2 regions of the Massilia sp. IC2-476 genome follow, and region 1 is predicted to be linked to the other one. Evidence: riboswitches for the same ligand, from Rfam matches in the RefSeq annotation. Region 1 holds a riboswitch; the other holds the start of a gene.
What was found. Region 1 has a riboswitch for cobalamin ahead of LK539_RS08565 (TonB-dependent receptor). Riboswitches for the same ligand answer to the same signal wherever they lie in the genome.
Positions count from the first base shown of each region.

Region 2: another riboswitch for cobalamin. It lies ahead of LK539_RS24205 (TonB-dependent receptor domain-containing protein); the one in region 1 lies ahead of LK539_RS08565 (TonB-dependent receptor).

Region 1 is NZ_JAJFER010000002.1:822,589-831,010, forward strand. It holds gene LK539_RS08560 (M1 family metallopeptidase) at 1-1,405, opposite strand, end outside; cobalamin riboswitch at 1,529-1,766, shown strand; gene LK539_RS08565 (TonB-dependent receptor) at 1,832-3,814, shown strand; gene LK539_RS08570 (cobalamin-binding protein) at 3,814-4,701, shown strand; gene LK539_RS08575 (thiol:disulfide interchange protein DsbA/DsbL) at 4,864-5,526, shown strand; gene LK539_RS08580 (hypothetical protein) at 5,523-5,879, shown strand; gene LK539_RS08585 (DUF6151 family protein) at 5,883-6,467, opposite strand; gene LK539_RS08590 (antibiotic biosynthesis monooxygenase) at 6,464-6,769, opposite strand; gene lptA (lipopolysaccharide transport periplasmic protein LptA) at 6,766-7,311, opposite strand; gene LK539_RS08600 (ATP-binding protein) at 7,331-8,422, opposite strand, start outside.
Region 2 is NZ_JAJFER010000017.1:1,417-9,838, forward strand. It holds gene cobT (nicotinate-nucleotide--dimethylbenzimidazole phosphoribosyltransferase) at 1-160, shown strand, start outside; gene LK539_RS24195 (adenosylcobinamide-GDP ribazoletransferase) at 172-951, shown strand; gene LK539_RS24200 (histidine phosphatase family protein) at 956-1,486, shown strand; cobalamin riboswitch at 1,519-1,752, shown strand; gene LK539_RS24205 (TonB-dependent receptor domain-containing protein) at 1,820-3,661, shown strand; gene LK539_RS24210 (iron ABC transporter permease) at 3,680-4,702, shown strand; gene LK539_RS24215 (ABC transporter ATP-binding protein) at 4,705-5,478, shown strand; gene cobO (cob(I)yrinic acid a,c-diamide adenosyltransferase) at 5,475-6,092, shown strand; gene LK539_RS24225 (cobyrinate a,c-diamide synthase) at 6,092-7,387, shown strand; gene cobU (bifunctional adenosylcobinamide kinase/adenosylcobinamide-phosphate guanylyltransferase) at 7,384-7,944, shown strand; gene cbiB (adenosylcobinamide-phosphate synthase CbiB) at 7,938-8,422, shown strand, end outside.

The sequences.
Region 1 (8,422 bases):
CCCCGATGCGCTTCAGCCAGCCCGGGGCCGGATGGATCATCTGGCCGCGCCCGCGCAGCATCCGGTTGCTCCAGAATTCGTTCAGGCCCTCGTCGAGCATCGGTTCTTCGAACTCGTTGCTGGCCAGGATGCCGTAGAAGTAGCCATGCCCGAATTCATGGACGGTCACGGCGTCGAGCTCGAATGCGGACAGCGACTTCGGCGCCACCTCGGCATAACCGGAGGCGGTAACAAAGGTGGGGTACTCCATGCCGCCGGCTTCTTCCGCGTTGTAGGGCGGGATCACGACGGTGAGCGTGCGGTAGGGGTAGGGGCCGAGCGTGCGCGAAAAATAGGCCAGCGCATCCTTGGCCGCCTTCATCGCCGGCCTGGCGCTGGCTTCGTATTCGGGCGGATAGATCACCTCGACCCTGACGGTCGGGCTGCCCGGGCCGGTCCAGGTTTCCACCAGCGGCTTGGCGCTGCGGCGGTCCGCGGTCCAGGCGAAATCGTGCACGTCGTGCTGTACGTAGCGGTGCGTCAGCATGCCGTTCTTCTCGACGGGCGGCCCCTGCAGCTCGCCGGTGGCGCCCACCGTATAGCCCTTGGGAACGGTAAGGCTCACGTCGTAGCTGCCGAAGTCGGCGTAGAACTCGGACTCCATGTGGAATTCGTGCGCGTTCCAGCGCGGCGCGGTCGCCCCGCGTTCACCCGGCAGTTCCAGCACCGCGATCTTGGGGAACCATTGCGCCACCAGGTGGAAGCTGTCGAAGTAGCCGGTGCGCGCGATCACGCGCGGCAGCTGGGTGCTGAAGGCCATGTCGAGCGTGGTGGAGGCGCCGGGCGCCACCGCCGCCGGCAGGTCCAGGCGCACCACCGTGTGGTCGGTGGACGGCCCCTTGTCGGGCTGGACGAAGCGCCATGGCACGCTGCTCCCGCCCTGGCTCACGCTGCGCAGGGCGATGTGGCCCCATTCGCCATCGCCGGTGCCGACGCCGCTCCGGAATCCCTCACCGCGCCGACGCTGCTCGGTGAAGAAGGTGCTGCCTTCGCCTTCGAAGGCGTTCATGTAGAGGTGCAGGTAGACGCTGCGCACCGGGACCGCGCTGCGGTTGCGCCAGGTGAGCGCTTGCCGTCCGGTGACGACGTGCTTATCCGGGTCGAGCGTCGCGGCGATGCGGTAGCTCACCACCCGGTCCGACAGCGTCGGCTGGTCGCCGCCGCGGATGCCGCCCCATGCTCCCGGGCTGCTGGGGACGCTGACAGCGGCGGCGTCGGGTGCGGCCAGTGCGATGCCGTCGAGTAGAGGTGCAGCCACGTCAAGCGGTGCGTCCGCCTGGGCGAACCAGGCCGCCGTGCCGCCGGCGACCAGCAATGCCGCGACAAGCAGCCCGCGCAAGCGGTGCCGGCTTCCTTGTATCCTCATGCAAGACTCCCTGTCGATGTCGTTTTGGTATGAGCGCGACTATATCGAGAAGCTTGGCTAATTTCCAAGCGCTTCGGATAGAAGCCCGGATTTGGCGACGAAATACCCGAAAAGCTTGTCAGGTTATAATCTCGGGGTTCTGGTGCCCGCGCATGCTTCTGCTCATGCGCAGTTAAACGGGAAACACGAGGCAAGGTCGCTACGCGTCCGCGCCGAGGTGTGCTGCCCCCGCAACGGTCAACAAGCGTCATCGTCCTCATAACGATGACAGGTCGCTCCGAAAACCACTGTGCCAACGCATAGGAAGGTGGAGCGGTTCGTCTTGCAAGCCCGGATACCGGCCAGACAGGTGGGAGTGCCAAGGCGCTTCCGTTGAACTCCGGCCTGCGGGGACGCGGGCCGGTGCCATTACCGAGAACATCCAACATGAATTTTGCTGCCGTTCCACGCAGCGCGCCGGCCATGAAGCCGCTCGCGCTGGCCTGCGCTCTGTCGCTGTCCGTCCTTGCCGCCAACGCTCTCGCCCAGGAAGCGCTGCCTTCGATCGTCGTCACCGGCGCGCGCTTCCCGGCGCAGGCCGCCACCGCGCCGATCGGCGCCACCGTCATCACCGCCGAGGATATCCGCCGCGCCGGCGCCACCGACGTGAATGCCGCGATCCGCAAGATCGGCGGCGTCTACGGGCGCCAGAGCCTGGACGCCTCGCCCGACTTCGCGCTCGACCTGCGCGGCTTCGGCTCAAACAGCGCCCAGAACCTGGTGATCCTGGTCGACGGCGTGCGCCTGAACGAGAATGAACTGGCGAACGCGGTCCTGTCGAGCATCCCGGTCGATACCGTCGAGCGCATCGAGATCCAGCGTGGCGGCAGCAGCGTGCTGTACGGCGAAGGCGCGACCGGCGGCGTGATCAACATCATCACGCGTCGCGGCGCCCAGGACGGCACCCACGGTTCGCTGTTTGCCGAAGCAGGGCGCTTCAGCGCGCGCGACCTGCGTGCTTCGCTCAGCCACGGCGCCGGTCCGCTGACCGTGGACGTCGTTGTGGCCGACCGCCGCACCGACAACTACCGCAAGAACAGCGACTTCAAGCAGCAGACCGCCAGCGGCGGCGTGCAGTACAACTACGGCGCCGGCCGTGCCGGCCTGCGCTTCGAACGCTCGGAACAGGACGCGCGCTTCCCTGGTTCGCTTAGCGAAGCCCAGTTCCTCTCGATCCCGCGCCAGACCCTGACCCCGGACGATTTCGGCACCCTCGACACCGACCGCATCACCGCTTTCGTCGAGCACCGCATCGGCGGCCTCGAGCTGGCCGCCGAGCTGTCGCGCCGCGAGCGCGAGGTCGAGGCCAACTACTTCTACATGATGGGCGGCACGAAGGTGGCGTCGCGTTCGGCCTATGACGCGCGCCAGACCCAGTTCTCGCCGCGCCTGCGCCACACCGCCAGCTTCGGCGACAAGCGCAACGAACTGGTTGCGGGCATCGACCTGGTGCGCTGGGAGCGCCAGACCAGCTCCGATTTTTCGCTGGGCGACGCCGAGCAGGATTCGAAGGCGGTTTACCTGCGCAATGAAATCCTGTGGAATGCTCCACATAACGCGCGCCTGGCCATCGGCGGCCGCCACGAGCGCTTCATCAAGGACTACTCGGACCCGCTGGCCTTCCCGCCGGTGGTGAACGAGCACCGCAAGCAGTCGATCAACGCCTGGTCGGTCGAGGGCAGCTTCGATGTGCTGCCCGGGGTGACGACCTTCGCCAGGGCAGGCCGCAGCTACCGCATCGCCAACGTCGACGAGAACAGCCTGCGTGCCGGTCCCGAAGTGCTGGCGCCGCAGACCTCGCGCGACCTCGAACTGGGCGTGACCGCGGGCCCGGCCGGCCGCCAGCTGAGCGCGCGCCTGTTCCGCCACCGCCTGGAAAACGAGATCTTCTACGACCCGACCATCGGCTGGGGCGCCAACACCAACCTCGACCCGACCCGCCGCCAGGGCGTCGAGGTGGAAGGCCAGTACGCCCTGAGCCAGGACCTGCGCCTCACGGCCCAGTGGCAGCGCGTGGACGCCGAATTTACCGCCGGCCCGAACGCCGGCCGCGAGATGGTGCTGGTGCCGAAGAACGTCGTTACCGCGCGCCTGGGCTGGACCCGCGGCGGCCACAACGCCGACCTCGGCGCCCAGTGGGTCGACAGCCAGCGCTACGGCAGCGACTTCACCAACAGCTGCGGCGCGCGCATCCCGTCCTACACGACGCTCGACGCCCGCTACGCGTACCGCGTGGGCGGCTGGGAAGCGGCCTTCAGCGCGCTCAACCTGGCCGACCGCCAGTACTACAGCAACGCCTTCGGCTGCCGCTCGGGCATCTATCCGAGCGATGGCCGCCAGCTGAAGCTGTCGCTGCGCTACGATTTCTGATGCGCGCGCGACTGGCTTACGCAGCAGCACTGCTGGCCCTGGCGGCCGGCAGTGTGCAGGCCGCGGTGACCGTGGTCGACGACGCCGGCCGCCGCGTCACGGTGCAGCAGCCGGCGCGCCGCGTCATCTCGATGGCGCCGCACGCCACCGAGCTGCTGTTCGCCGCCGGCGGTGGGAAGCAGGTAGTCGGCGCCATGAACTACAGCGACTACCCGGAAGCGGCAAAGAAGATCCCGCTGGTGGGCAGCAACAGCGTGATCGACATGGAGCGGGTGCTGGCCCTGAAGCCCGACCTGATCGTGGTCTGGCACAGCGGGAACACGGCGCGCCAGATCGCCCAGCTCGAAACGCTGGGTGTGCCGGTCTTCCACAGCGAGCCGCGCCGACTGGCCCAGGTGGCCGACAACGTCGAGCGCCTCGGCCAGCTGCTGGGCACGGGGCCTACCGCCACCGGGGCAGCCACGGCGCTGCGCACCAGGCTGGCCGCGCTGGAAGGGCGTTACGCAGGCCGCGCGCCTGTGACGGTGTTCTACCAGATCTGGGACCAGCCGCTGTACACCCTCAACGACGCCCAGATCGCCAGCGATGCGATCCGCGTCTGCGGCGGACGCAACGTGTTCGGCGCGCTCAAAGTGGTGGCGCCGGAAGTCAGTCTGGAAGCGGTGCTAGCGGCCGACCCGGAAGCGATCATGGCGGGCAAGCGCATCGATCCCGCCAACCCGGGCCTGAAGCTGTGGGAGCCGTACAAGACGATGACGGCCGTCAAGCGCGGCAATCTGCTGAAAGTAAACGGCGAACTGCTGACCCGGCCGGGGCCGCGTACCATCGAGGGCGCGGCACTGCTGTGCGAGCAGTTGGAGGGCGTCAGGCAGCGCCGGCCGAAGTAAATCGCCAGGGATCGGCTTGGCAGTCTGCTAATGCTTGTCAATCTGCCGTATCCCTTGCGTTAATTCGGTAAGCAAATGCAAAATTCCCGCCTTCCCCCGTAAGGGGACCCAAAAAAGTGGTAATCTCCCGGCGTTTGCTCAATCTATTCTGGAAGGATACCTATGCGTTCTCTGCGTTTCGCCCTCATCGCCGCCACCATGGTCGCCAGCACCGCGTTCGCGTCGCCTGCCGACCCGAAGAACGGCGTCGATTACCAGACCCTGAGTGCGCCGCAGCCGGTGCAGGCGACGGGCAAGAAGGTCGAGGTCATCGAATTCTTCGCTTACCACTGCCCGGCATGTAACGCGCTGGAGCCGACGCTGAACCAGTGGATCAAGAAGCAGGGCGATAACATCGTCATGCGCCGCATCCACCTGCCGTTCCAGGGCCCGGCCGATCCGGAAGCGCACCTGTTCCTGACCCTGGAGGCGATGGGCAAGCTGGAGGAATACCACCCGCGCGTGTTCCAGGCCGTGCACGTCCAGCGCCAGCGCCTGATGAAGGATGACGCGATCATCGAGTGGGCCGCCAAGAATGGCTTGGACCGCGCCAAGTTCATGGAAACCTGGAACTCGTTCGGCGTGACCACCAAGCTGCGCCGCCTCGAAGCGATCTCGAAGAACTACAAGGTCAGCAGCACCCCGACCATCATCATCGATGGCAAGTACGTGGTGTCGCCGGGCCAGGTCTCGGAATCGAACAAGATCCAGGGCCTGGAGCCGACCATGCAGGCAACCACCCAGGTCATGGACGCACTGGTCAAGAAAGCAGCCGCCTCGAAATGAGCAATGACGTCGAACGCGAAGTCCTCAAGATGTACGATGGGTCCCGGCCCAACGAGGACGACCTGTTTGAGACCAGCTACGTGAACCACGTGGCGTGGGGGCTGGCGATCTTCTTTGCGGGGATCGCCATCTGGCTCGCGATCGCCCTCGTCAATGCGGAGAACCAGCGCTACGCCCTGATGACCAACCAGTGCGTCGACCCGCTGTTCAAGGGCGGCGTCGACAAGACCTGCCTGAAAACCGTGCGCTCGCGCGAACACTGGTGGGAACACCTGTGGGTCGGGGTCACGCACGTGCGCGGAGAATACGAATACGTCTCGCGTTATCCCGCCCGGCGCGAGGCCGAACGCTGAGCTCTACGGGGTCAGCGCCTTGCGCTCTTCCAGCGACAGTACCTGCACCTCCTTCACCGGTTCGCCAGCGGCGGACCGGAAGAAGGGGTTCTCCCGATAGCCGCCACCCAGGCGCGCCTTCACGAGCATCACTCCCACCTTGAACACCACGCCGGCCGTGCTCAGGCCGCTCGACTGCACGGGCGCCGTGGCCGATTGCGTCTCGACCCGGCAGCGCAAGGGGCCCAGCTCGCGCGCGAGCTGCTCGTCCGACTCCGCCAGGCAGGCCCGGACCAGGCCGACGTAGGACGTCTTCGGGTCGCGCGGTGTGTTGCCGATCGGGGTGCGGCAGCAGCTGGCGTACCAGCGGTATAGCCCCTTGGGACCCAGCGATATGCAGGCCAGGTGTTCGAGGCCGGCCTCGAAGCGCACCGCCGCCGGCAGGGTGGCGGCCACTTCGGTGCCGCCCGCGGCGTCCAGCACGCCGGAGCCGAGGAAGTGGCCATAGGCCTGGCAGTCCTTGCAATAGCAGACCGCGCGCGCGGCCACGCGCCGGCTGTCGACCTGGCCGCGCAGCTGGCCGCAGCGGCAACGCAATGTGATTGTCATAGTGGGCCTCCATCCAGGATCATCGAATAATGCTCGACCGTCGGGAACGGATCGTAGAAATGGTGCAGCAGCGCCTTCCACTCCTGGTAGCCGGGCGAACCGCGAAAGCCCACCGTGTGGTCTTCCAGCGTCCGCCAGTTCACCAGCAGCACGTAGCGGCTGCGCCGCTCCAGGCAGCGCTGCAGCTGGTGCGACACGTAGCCCGGCATGCCCGCAATGATGCCTGAAGCCTGGCGAAAAGCGGCTTCGAACGCTTCTTCCTGGCCGGGACGCACGTCGAGGGTGGCGACTTCGAGGATCATGGTTTCTCCGTGGTGGCGACGGCGGCTGCCGGCGGTTTGCGTTTGGGCTGCAGGATGATGGTGCCGCGGCTGCCTGGGGCCAGCGGGCGGATGTCGATCATTTCCGTGCGCAGGTTGTAGATGATGGCATCCCCCTGGATCTCGTCGCCTGCCGTGCCGTCGACGACGCGGCGCACCCGGCCCTCGTCGAACAGCTTGACCATGCCGCTGCGCTCGTCGTATTCGACGCGACTGGCTTCGCCTTCCATCCATACTTCTCCCGGACCGTCGCTCTTCTGGCGGAAGCGCACCTTGCGGCCCGGATCGGCCTGCACGGCGGCGCTCTGGTAGCCCTCGGGCGAGCGCAGCGCCTCGCCACGGTCGGCCTCGATGCGCAGGGTGCCGCGCGTGATGATGATATTGCCGGCCATGTTCGCCTTGCTGGTGACGCTGTCGAAGCGGCATTCATCGCATTTGATGGTGGTCTGCCTGTAGACGTCGGCCTTCTCGGCCGCTGCCGGGAGGGTTGCGGCGAGAAGCAGGGCCGGCAGGAATCGTTTCATGGGCGGTGTCGGGTTCCTGTCAGGTGGGTAGGTGGATCACGAAGCGCGCGCCGCCCAGCGGCGAGCTGTCGGCGCGCAGGCTGCCGCCGTGCAGGGCCACCGCCTTGCGCGCGATCGACAGGCCGAGGCCGAAGCCGCCGGTGGCGCGGTCGCGGCTGCGGTCGAGGCGGTAGAAGGGCTCGAATACCTTTTCGCGCTCTTCTTCCGGAATGCCGGGGCCGTCGTCGTCCACCGTGATCTCGACGCCGCCTTCAGTGCGGGTGGCCGACAGCAGGATGCGGCCGCTAGCGTACTTCTGGGCATTGCGCAGCAGGTTGCAGACGGCACGCGCGAGCAGGCGCCGGTCCAGTTCCAGTTCGCCGAGTTCCTCGTCCAGCCTGCACTCGAGCGTGTGCTCCGCGGGCGGCAGCATCTGCGTGCATTCCTGCAGCACTTCGGCCAGCACGACCGGCTCGGCCTGCAGGTTGCGGGCGCTATCCAGCTTGCTCATGTCGAGCAGTTCGTTGACCAGCGAATTCAGTTCGCGCAGGTCGCCTTCCATGGCCCGCACGCGCTTGCTCAGGTCCGGGTCCTTGGCGCGGGCGTCCAGCAGCTCGAGGCCGAACTCCAGCCGCGCGATCGGGGTGCGCAGCTCGTGCGACACCGAGTGCAGCAGGCTTTTCTGCGCTTCCAGCAGGTCTTCGATGCGGTCGGCCATGTGGTTGATGCGTTCGGCCAGCGGATAGACCGCGGCCGAGGGCTTCATGAGCGCGCGTGCGGTCAGCTTGCCGCTGCCGAATTCGTCGGCCACGCGCGACAGCGACTGCAATCCCTGCCAGTGCGTGCGCGACCACAGCGCGATCGGCACCAGCAGGGCCACCGCCACGATCACGTAGCGCAGCGCTTCCATCTTGAGCGCCTGGCCGATGTCGACCGGCAGGTTCTGGGCGCGCAGCACTTCTTCGTGGCTGCCGATGTAGCGCTCGCCCTCCAGGTCGACGCGTCGGTAGAAGCTGCGGCTGGCCGCATCGAGCACGATCTCGCCGTTGTCCAGCTGGACCCGGCGCCCGCCCGGCAAGGCATTGCGGGCCTCGGCCAGCGGAATGAGGTCGTAGCGCACGTCGGAGACGAT
Region 2 (8,422 bases), on a different contig from region 1:
GCTCGAATCGCTCGGCGCCCAGCCGCTGCTGCAGCTCGGCCTGCGGCTCGGCGAAGGCACCGGCAGTGCCCTTGCCCTGCCCCTGCTGCATGCAGCCGCGAACTTCCTCAACGAGATGGCGACCTTCGCTTCGGCCCAGGTCAGCACCAGCTCGCAGTGAGTAAATAAAACATGCAGCAGCTACGCCTGTTCTTCATCGCTGTCCAGTTCTTCACCCGCCTGCCGATTCCGCGCTGGGTCGGCTTCGAGCAGGAGTGGCTGCACCACGCCTCACGCTACTTCCCGCTGGTCGGCCTGGTGGTCGGCGCGATCGGCGCCGGCGTATATGCGGCGGCAGCGTATCTGTTCCCGGCGCCCGTCGCGGCCGCGCTCTCGACCGCGGCGACGATCTACGCCACCGGCGCCTTTCACGAAGACGGCTTCGCCGACACCTGCGATGGCCTCGGCGGAGGCATGACGCGCGAGCGCGTGCTCGAGATCATGAAGGACTCCCGGGTCGGCGCTTACGGTGCGATTGGCGTCGTGTGCATGCTCGGCGCGAAGTGCACTGCGCTGGCGATGCTGCCGCCGGCCAGCGCCATCGGCGCGCTGCTGCTCGCGCATCCGCTCTCGCGCCTGGCCGCGACCTCGCTCATCTGGTGCATGGAATATGCGCGCGCCGAAGGCAAGGCCAAGCCGCTGGCCGAGCGCATGACGACGCCGGAGTTCATCATCGCCTCGGCAACGGTCGCCCTGGCTGGCGCCATCCTGGTCGCAACGGCGGCGCTCGATCTGCGCGCAGTGCTCGCGGCATGCATCGCCAGCGCGCTTGCCACCTGGTGGCTCGCCCGCAAATTCGCGCGCCGCATCGGCGGCTATACGGGCGACTGCCTTGGCGCCGTGCAGCAGCTGGCGGAAGTCGTGATCTACCTCGCCGTGCTGGCCACCCTGGGCCACGGCGCCCTGGCCTGATCCGATGGAACTGGTCCTGGTCCGCCACCCGCAGCCGGAGATCGCGCCCGGGATCTGCTACGGCAGGGCCGACATTTCGACATCTATCGAAGCAACCACCCTGGTCGTTGCCAGCCTGCGCGCCGCAGCCCTGCCCGGTGCTTTGTCCGTCTATGCCAGCCCGCTCGCACGCTGCAGCATGCTCGCCAATGCGCTCGGCGTTCCCGTCAGCTTCGATGCGCGCCTGGCCGAGATGGACTTCGGCGCCTGGGAGATGCAGGGATGGGATGCGATCCCGCGCGCCGAGGTCGACGCCTGGGCCGCCGACCTCCTCCACTACCGTCCCGGCGGCGGCGAGAACGTGCTGGACGTGGCACGCCGCGTGGCCGCGTTTCGCAAGGAGCTGCAGCATCCTGCCCTCGTCATCTGCCACGCGGGCACCATCCGACTGCTGTCGGCGCTGCATGCCGGCGGCACGCTCGAAGAAGCTGCGTTGCGCGCCGCAAACAGCGCCCACCGCATCGCCTACGGCGAAGTCATCGTGCTGAAAGACTGACAACGCTCCACCACCGTGCCGCAGTTTCTCCTTTATAATGGCGGCGTTTTGGTGCTCGCGGTCGTGTCCACGACCGCAGTTAAACGGGAAACACGAAGCCCTTCAACAAGGCCAACGTGTGCTGCCCCCGCAACGGTAAGCAAGTACCGCGCATGCTGAATCAGCAGCGCGGCAAACCGTCTTCCATGACCACTGTGCGAACGCATGGGAAGGTCGGACGGCCAGACTTGCCAGCCCGGATACCGGCCAAAAGGTGGAAGCGCGCCAACGGTGCGTTTCTGTTCAATCTGGCCTACGGGGACGTCGGCTGGTTGTCTTTGATGTGAACTATTCATGAACTTTCCTGTAACACGGCAAGCGGCCGCGCGTTCGCTTGCATCCGCGCTCGCACTCGCCTTCGCTTCGCCCTCCTTCGCCCAGACCCTGGACTCCGTGGTCGTCACCGCCAACCGCATGCCCCAACGCGCGGTCGACGTGATCGCCGATACCACCGTCATCCATGCCGACGAGATCGCCCGTTCCGGCGCCGGCTCAGTGGCCGACGTGCTGCGGCGCCAGCGCGGCATCGAAATCACCCGCAACGGCAGCGCCGGCGCATCCACCAGCGTGTTCCTGCGTGGCGCCAACAGCAACCAGGTCGTGGTCCTGCTCGACGGCGTGCGCATCGGCTCGTCCACCAGTGGCGTCGCCTCCTGGAACGCAGTGCCGCTCGGCGCCATCGAGCGTATCGAAGTCGTCTACGGTCCGCTCAGCACCCTGTACGGCGCCGACGCGATCGGCGGCGTGATCCAGATCTTTACTCGCAAGGGCGATGGCAGCCCCACCGTCAGCGCTGCGGTCGGCGCCGGCAGCAATGCCACGCGCAAGGCGGACGCCAGCCTGCATGGCGCCGGCGATGCGCTGCGCTATGCCTTCAGCGCCGGTTACGAAGACTCGGACGGCTTCTCGGCCACCCGTCCCGGCGCCTTTGGCTTCAACCCGGACGAAGACGGCTACCGCCGCCGCAACGCCAACGGCCAGCTGTCGTATACGCTGGCTCCCGGACATGAGATTGGCGCGCAATTCCTGCACAGCGACCTGCGCGCGCAGTACGACAGCGGCGCCGGCCCCTATGACGTCAACAACAAGCAGGACCTGAACACGGCGGCGGTGTATGTCGCCAGCCAGTTCACGTCCAACTGGCGCTCTACCCTGCAGTTCGCCCGCTCCGACGACAAACTGGGCAGCTTCACCAGCGCCGCCGCATCCGGCGCCAGCCAGATCGACACGCAGCAGGACGAGCTGACCTGGCAGAACACCATCGCCCTCGGCCCCGACACCCTGCAGCTGCTGTACAGCCACCGCAAGGAAGAAGTCGAGTCCAGCTCCACCGCCGACCTGTCGCGCAGCCGCACGACCAATTCGTACGCGGCGGCTTACTCGGCCAAGCGCGGCAGCCACCTGTTCGATGCCAGCGCCCGCCACGACCGCTCGGTCTATGGTAACAAGAACACCGGCGCCGCCGGCTATGGCTACAACTTCGGCAGGGGCCTGCGCGCCACCGCCAGCGTCGGCTCGAGCTTCCGGGCGCCGACCTTCAACGAGCTGTACTACCCGGGATACGGCCTGCCGACCAACCGTCCGGAGAAGGGCCGCAACCTTGAAGCCGGCCTGCGCTACGATGCCGGCAAGCTGCAGTTCGACGCCACCTGGTTCCGCAACCGCCTGACCGACATGATCGTCTCCGCAACGCCCTGCCCGGGCCGTGCCGGCAGCTGCGCCTACAACGTCAACGAAGCCAAACTGGAAGGCGTGACGCTGGCGGCCGAGGCACTTGTCGCCGGCGTCACGCTGCGCGGCAGCCTGGACTGGCAGGACCCGACCGACGAGACCACCGGCAAGCAGCTGGCGCGCCGCGCGAAGAAGCACGCTTCCTTCATGGCCGACAGCAGCTGGGGTGCGCTCAAGGCCGGCGCCGAACTGCAGCTCTCGGGCGAGCGCTTCGACGACGCGGCCAACCGCAATCGCCTGGGCGGCTACGGCCTGCTCAACCTGTACGCTACCTGGCAGTTCACGCCTGATGTGTCGCTGCTGCTGCGCGTCGACAACGTCGCCGACAAGCGCTACGAGCTGGCCCGGAACTACGGCACCAGCGGCCGTACCTGGTTCGCCGGCCTGCGCTACGGCATCCGCTGACGTACCAAGAGGAGACGCATGCATCACCCAGCCAACTCGCAGCGCCAGCGCGCCACGCTCGTCATCGGCGTGCTGCTGCTGTGCGCCCTTGCCAGCCTGCTGTTCGCCGGCATGACGGGCTCGGTCGCCGTGCCGCTGGCCGAGGTGCCGGACGCGCTGCGCCAGCTAACGAACGGCGAAGCAAACAGCCTGGCGGCCTCGCTGCTCGAGCTGCGCGCCAGCCGCGCGCTGACCGCCTTCGTCACCGGCGGCGCGCTGGCGCTGGCTGGCGTGATGATGCAGGCGCTGCTGCGCAACCCGCTGGCCGACCCGTATGTGCTCGGCATTTCGGCGGGCGCTTCAGTCGGCGCCCTCCTCGCCCTGCTCCTGATGGCCACCGCCCTGGTGGTCGACCTGGCCGCGCTGGCCGGCGCGGTAGGGGTGTCGATGCTGCTCTACCTGCTGGCGCGGCGCGACCTGCGCGGCGGACTCGCGCTCGAAGGCGGCACCTCGATGCTGCTGCTCACCGGCGTGATCCTGTCCTCGGCCTGCATGGCCCTTGTCACCCTGATGCTGTCGATCGCGCCGGAAGGCCGGCTGCGCAGCATGATCTTTTGGATGATCGGCGACCTGGCCGGCGCCCCGCTGCGCCTGGCACCCTGGCTGGTGCTTGGCGGTGCCCTGCTGTATGCCCTGCGCAGCGCGCGCGCCATGAACGTGGTCGCGCTGCACGCCGAAGCCGCCGCCACGCTGGGCATCCGCGTCGGCCGCCTGCGCAAGGGCCTGTTCTTCGTATCGGGCGTGCTGACGGCCAGCGCCGTGACCAGCGCCGGCTCGGTCGGCTTCGTCGGCCTGATCGTCCCGCATGCCTGCCGCTTCGCCTTCGGTCCCGACCACCGGGTCCTGATCCCGGCGGCGGTGCTGGCCGGCGGCAGCTTCCTGGTGCTGTGCGATACCCTGGCACGCACAATCATCGCGCCGCAACAGCTGCCGGTGGGCGCGATCACCGCGATCATCGGCGCCCCGGTCTTCCTCTACCAGCTGCACCGCCTGAGGAAATGACCATGATCCGGACCGAACACCTCGACCTGAAGGTCGGTAACCGAACGCTGATCCGCCAGCTCGACTGGGCCGCGCGGCCCGGCGAATGCTGGAGCGTCATCGGCCGCAACGGCGCCGGCAAGAGCACGCTGCTGCGCACCCTGGCCGGCCTGCACCGTCCCGACGCCGGCGCCGTGCTGGTCGGCGGCCGCCGCCTGGACGCCTGGGCGCCGGAACAACTGGCGCGCATCCGCGCCTTCCTTGCGCAGTCGCGCCACGACGCGTTCTCGTACAGCGTGATCGAAACCGTGCTGTCGGCGCGTCACCCCTATCACGCCGACCGCTACTGGGAAGGCAGCGACGACCACCAGCTCGCCATGCGCGCGCTCGAAGAGATGGAAGTGGCGGACCTGGCGGGGCGCGACGTGCGCACGCTGTCGGGCGGCGAGCGCCAGCGCGTCGCCATCGCGGCGCTGCTGGCCCAGGACACCCAGCTGCTGCTGCTGGACGAACCGGCCAACGCGCTCGACCTGGCGCACCAGGTCAGCGTCATGGCCCTGCTGGCCAGGCTGTGCCGCGAACAGGCCAAGACCGTGGTCATGATCGGACACGACCTGAATCTGGCCTACCGCATCTCCACCCACGCGCTGCTACTCAACGGCGACGGCCGCTGGCAGGCCGGTCCTGTTGACGACACCATGCAGCCGGCGCTGCTGGGCGACTACCTCGGCCACCCGATCGACATGATCGAGCACGGCGGCCGCCGCATTTTCCTACCTTTCGAGGCCACGCCATGAATCCGGACGACATCGATGCACTGAACGAACGCCACCGCCAGCGCATGGAGCGGAAAAAAGCCGTCATCGACGCCAAGATCGCCGCCGCCGACAAGGAAATCGGCATCATCATTGTCAATACCGGCAACGGCAAGGGCAAGAGTTCGAGCGCTTTCGGCATGGTGATGCGCGCCCTCGGCCACGGCATGAAGGTGGGTGTGGTCCAGTTCATCAAGGGCGCCATGTCCACCGGCGAGGAAAAATTCCTGCGCCGCTTCCCGGATGAAGTCAGCTTCCACGCGATGGGCGAAGGCTATACCTGGGAGACCCAGGACCGCGAGCGCGATATCGCCAAGGCGACCGAGGCCTGGGAGCAGGCCAGGCGCTTCCTGAGCGACCCGGCCTATGGCATGGTGGTGCTGGACGAACTGAACATCGCCTTGAAATACCGCTACCTCGACGTGCACACGGTGATCGCCGACCTGCTCGACCGTCCCGTGATGCAGCACGTGGTGGTGACCGGGCGCGCCGCGCCGCCGGAACTGATCGCTGTAGCTGATACGGTCACCGAGATGAACGTGGTGAAGCACGCCTTCAAGGCGGGCATCGTGGCCCAGGCCGGAACGGAGTGGTGATGGACAAGGGCGCACGCGCCGTACTGGTGGCGGCCATGGCCTCCGGCCAGGGCAAGACCAGCGTCACCGCCGCGCTGGCGCGCAAGCTGCTGCGCCAGGGCCTGCGCGTGCGGGTCTTCAAATGCGGGCCGGATTTCATCGACCCCATGCTGCTCGAACGCGCATCCGGGGCGCCGGTGCATACGCTCGACCTGTGGATGGTCGGGGTCGAGGAATGCCGGCGCCGCCTGCACAACGCGGCGCGCGAAAGCGATGCGATCCTGATCGAGGGCGTCATGGGCCTGTATGACGGCGCTCCCTCGGCGGCCGACCTGGCGCGCGAGTTCGGCGTGCCGGTGCTGGCGGTGATCGACGCCTCTGCGATGGCGCAGACCGTGGGTGCGGTAGCGCGCGGGCTGCGCGACTATGGGCCGGTGGAGCTGGCGGGCGTGGTCGCCAACCGCATCGCGAGCGAAGGCCATGCGAACATGGTGGCGTCTTCGCTGCGCGAGATCCCCCTGGTCGGATGGCTGGCGCGCCAGGACACGCCGCTGCCGGAACGCCATCTGGGCCTGGTCCTGCCCGGCGAAGTCGAGGGCCTGGACGCAATGCTCGACCGCCTGGCGGATGGGCTGCACTTCAACGAAGACGCCTGGAACGCGCTGCCCCTGCTGGCGCCGTCGGCGCCCGAGTGGCAAGACGTCGGGCGTCCGCTCGACGGACGCACCATCGCCATCGCGCGCGACGCCGCCTTCTGCTTCCTGTATCCGGCCAACCTCGACCTGCTGCAGTCGATGGGGGCGCAGCTGCGCTATTTTTCCCCGCTGGCGGACGAGCCGGTTCCCCCTGACGCGGACGCGGTGTTCCTGCCGGGCGGCTATCCGGAACTGCACTGCGAAACGCTGAGCCGCGCCGGCCAGTGGCAATCCTCGATCCATGCGGCCCACGTCCGCGGCGTGCCGATCCTGGCCGAATGCGGCGGCATGATGGTGCTGGCCGACGGCCTGACCGACAAGGAAGGCCGGCGCTGGCCCATGGCCGGGCTGCTGCCGGGCGAAGTGCGGATGCAGGCGCGCCTGGCGGGCCTCGGCGCCCATGCCCGGCCCACCGACCAGGGTCCGGTGCGCGGCCACACCTTCCACTACTCGCTGCTGGAGACGCCGGTGCCGGCCCAGTCTTATACCGTCAAGACCGGCAACGGCGCGCAGGGCGAAGCGGTCTACCGCATCGGCTCGCTCACTGCGTCCTACTTCCACGCCTACTTTCCTTCGAACCCGCCGGCAATCGCCGCGCTGTTCGGCGGAGCTGCGCCTTGAGCGTCACCCTGGTACTGGGCGGCACGCGCTCGGGCAAGAGCGGCTACGCCGAGCGGCTTGCCGAAGCCTCCGGCAAGGAGATCGTGTATGTCGCAACCTCGCGCGCGGGCGACGCCGAGATGGCGGCCCGCATTGCGCATCATCGTGAACGCCGCCCGGCCGGCTGGCGGACGGTCGAGGAGGAACTGGCGCTTGCAGCCGTGCTGCGCACGGAGTGTGCGCCCGGCCGGCTGGTACTGGTCGACTGCCTGACGCTCTGGCTGAGCAACCTGATGTTCTGCGACGGCCGCGAATGGCCGGATGTCGGCGAAGTGACGCTGCCGGAGCGCTTCCACAGCGAGCATGCGGCGCTGCTCGACCTGCTCGAGGGCGGTGTCGAGGGCGATCTCGTGTTCGTCTCGAACGAGGTCGGCATGGGCATCGTGCCCTGGGGTGCGGTGTCGCGCTGCTTTGCCGACGAGGCGGGCCGCCTGAACCAGGCGGTGGCCGCACGCGCCGACCGGGCCGTGTTCGTCGCCGCCGGACTGCCGCTGGTGCTCAAAGGCTCCGCATGCTGAGCGGCCTGTCGCTGCCCGAACTGGCCATCCTGCTGGTGGCTGGTGTCGTGCTCGACCTGCTGCTGGGCGAACCGCGCCGCTGGCACCCGCTGGTCGGCTTCGGCAGGCTGGCGTCGGCCATCGAGCACCGACTGAACCGCGGCGCCCTGCGCTTCCCGCGCGGCCTGCTGGCCTGGATGATGGCGGTGCTGCCGCTCACCCTGCTCGCCTGGCTGGCAGCGGCGCACGCCGGACTGTGGCTGCATGCGCTGCTGCTGTACGCCTGCATCGGCCTGCGCAGCCTGCGCGACCATACCATGCCGATCGTCGAGGCCCTGCGCGCGGGCGACCTGGCGACGGCGCGCACGCGCACCTCCTGGATCGTCAGCCGCGACACCCACGACGCCCAGGAAGCGGATCTGGCCAAAGCAGGCGCCGAGTCGCTGCTCGAGAACGGCAATGACGCCGTGTTCGGCACGCTGTTCTGGTTCCTGGTGGC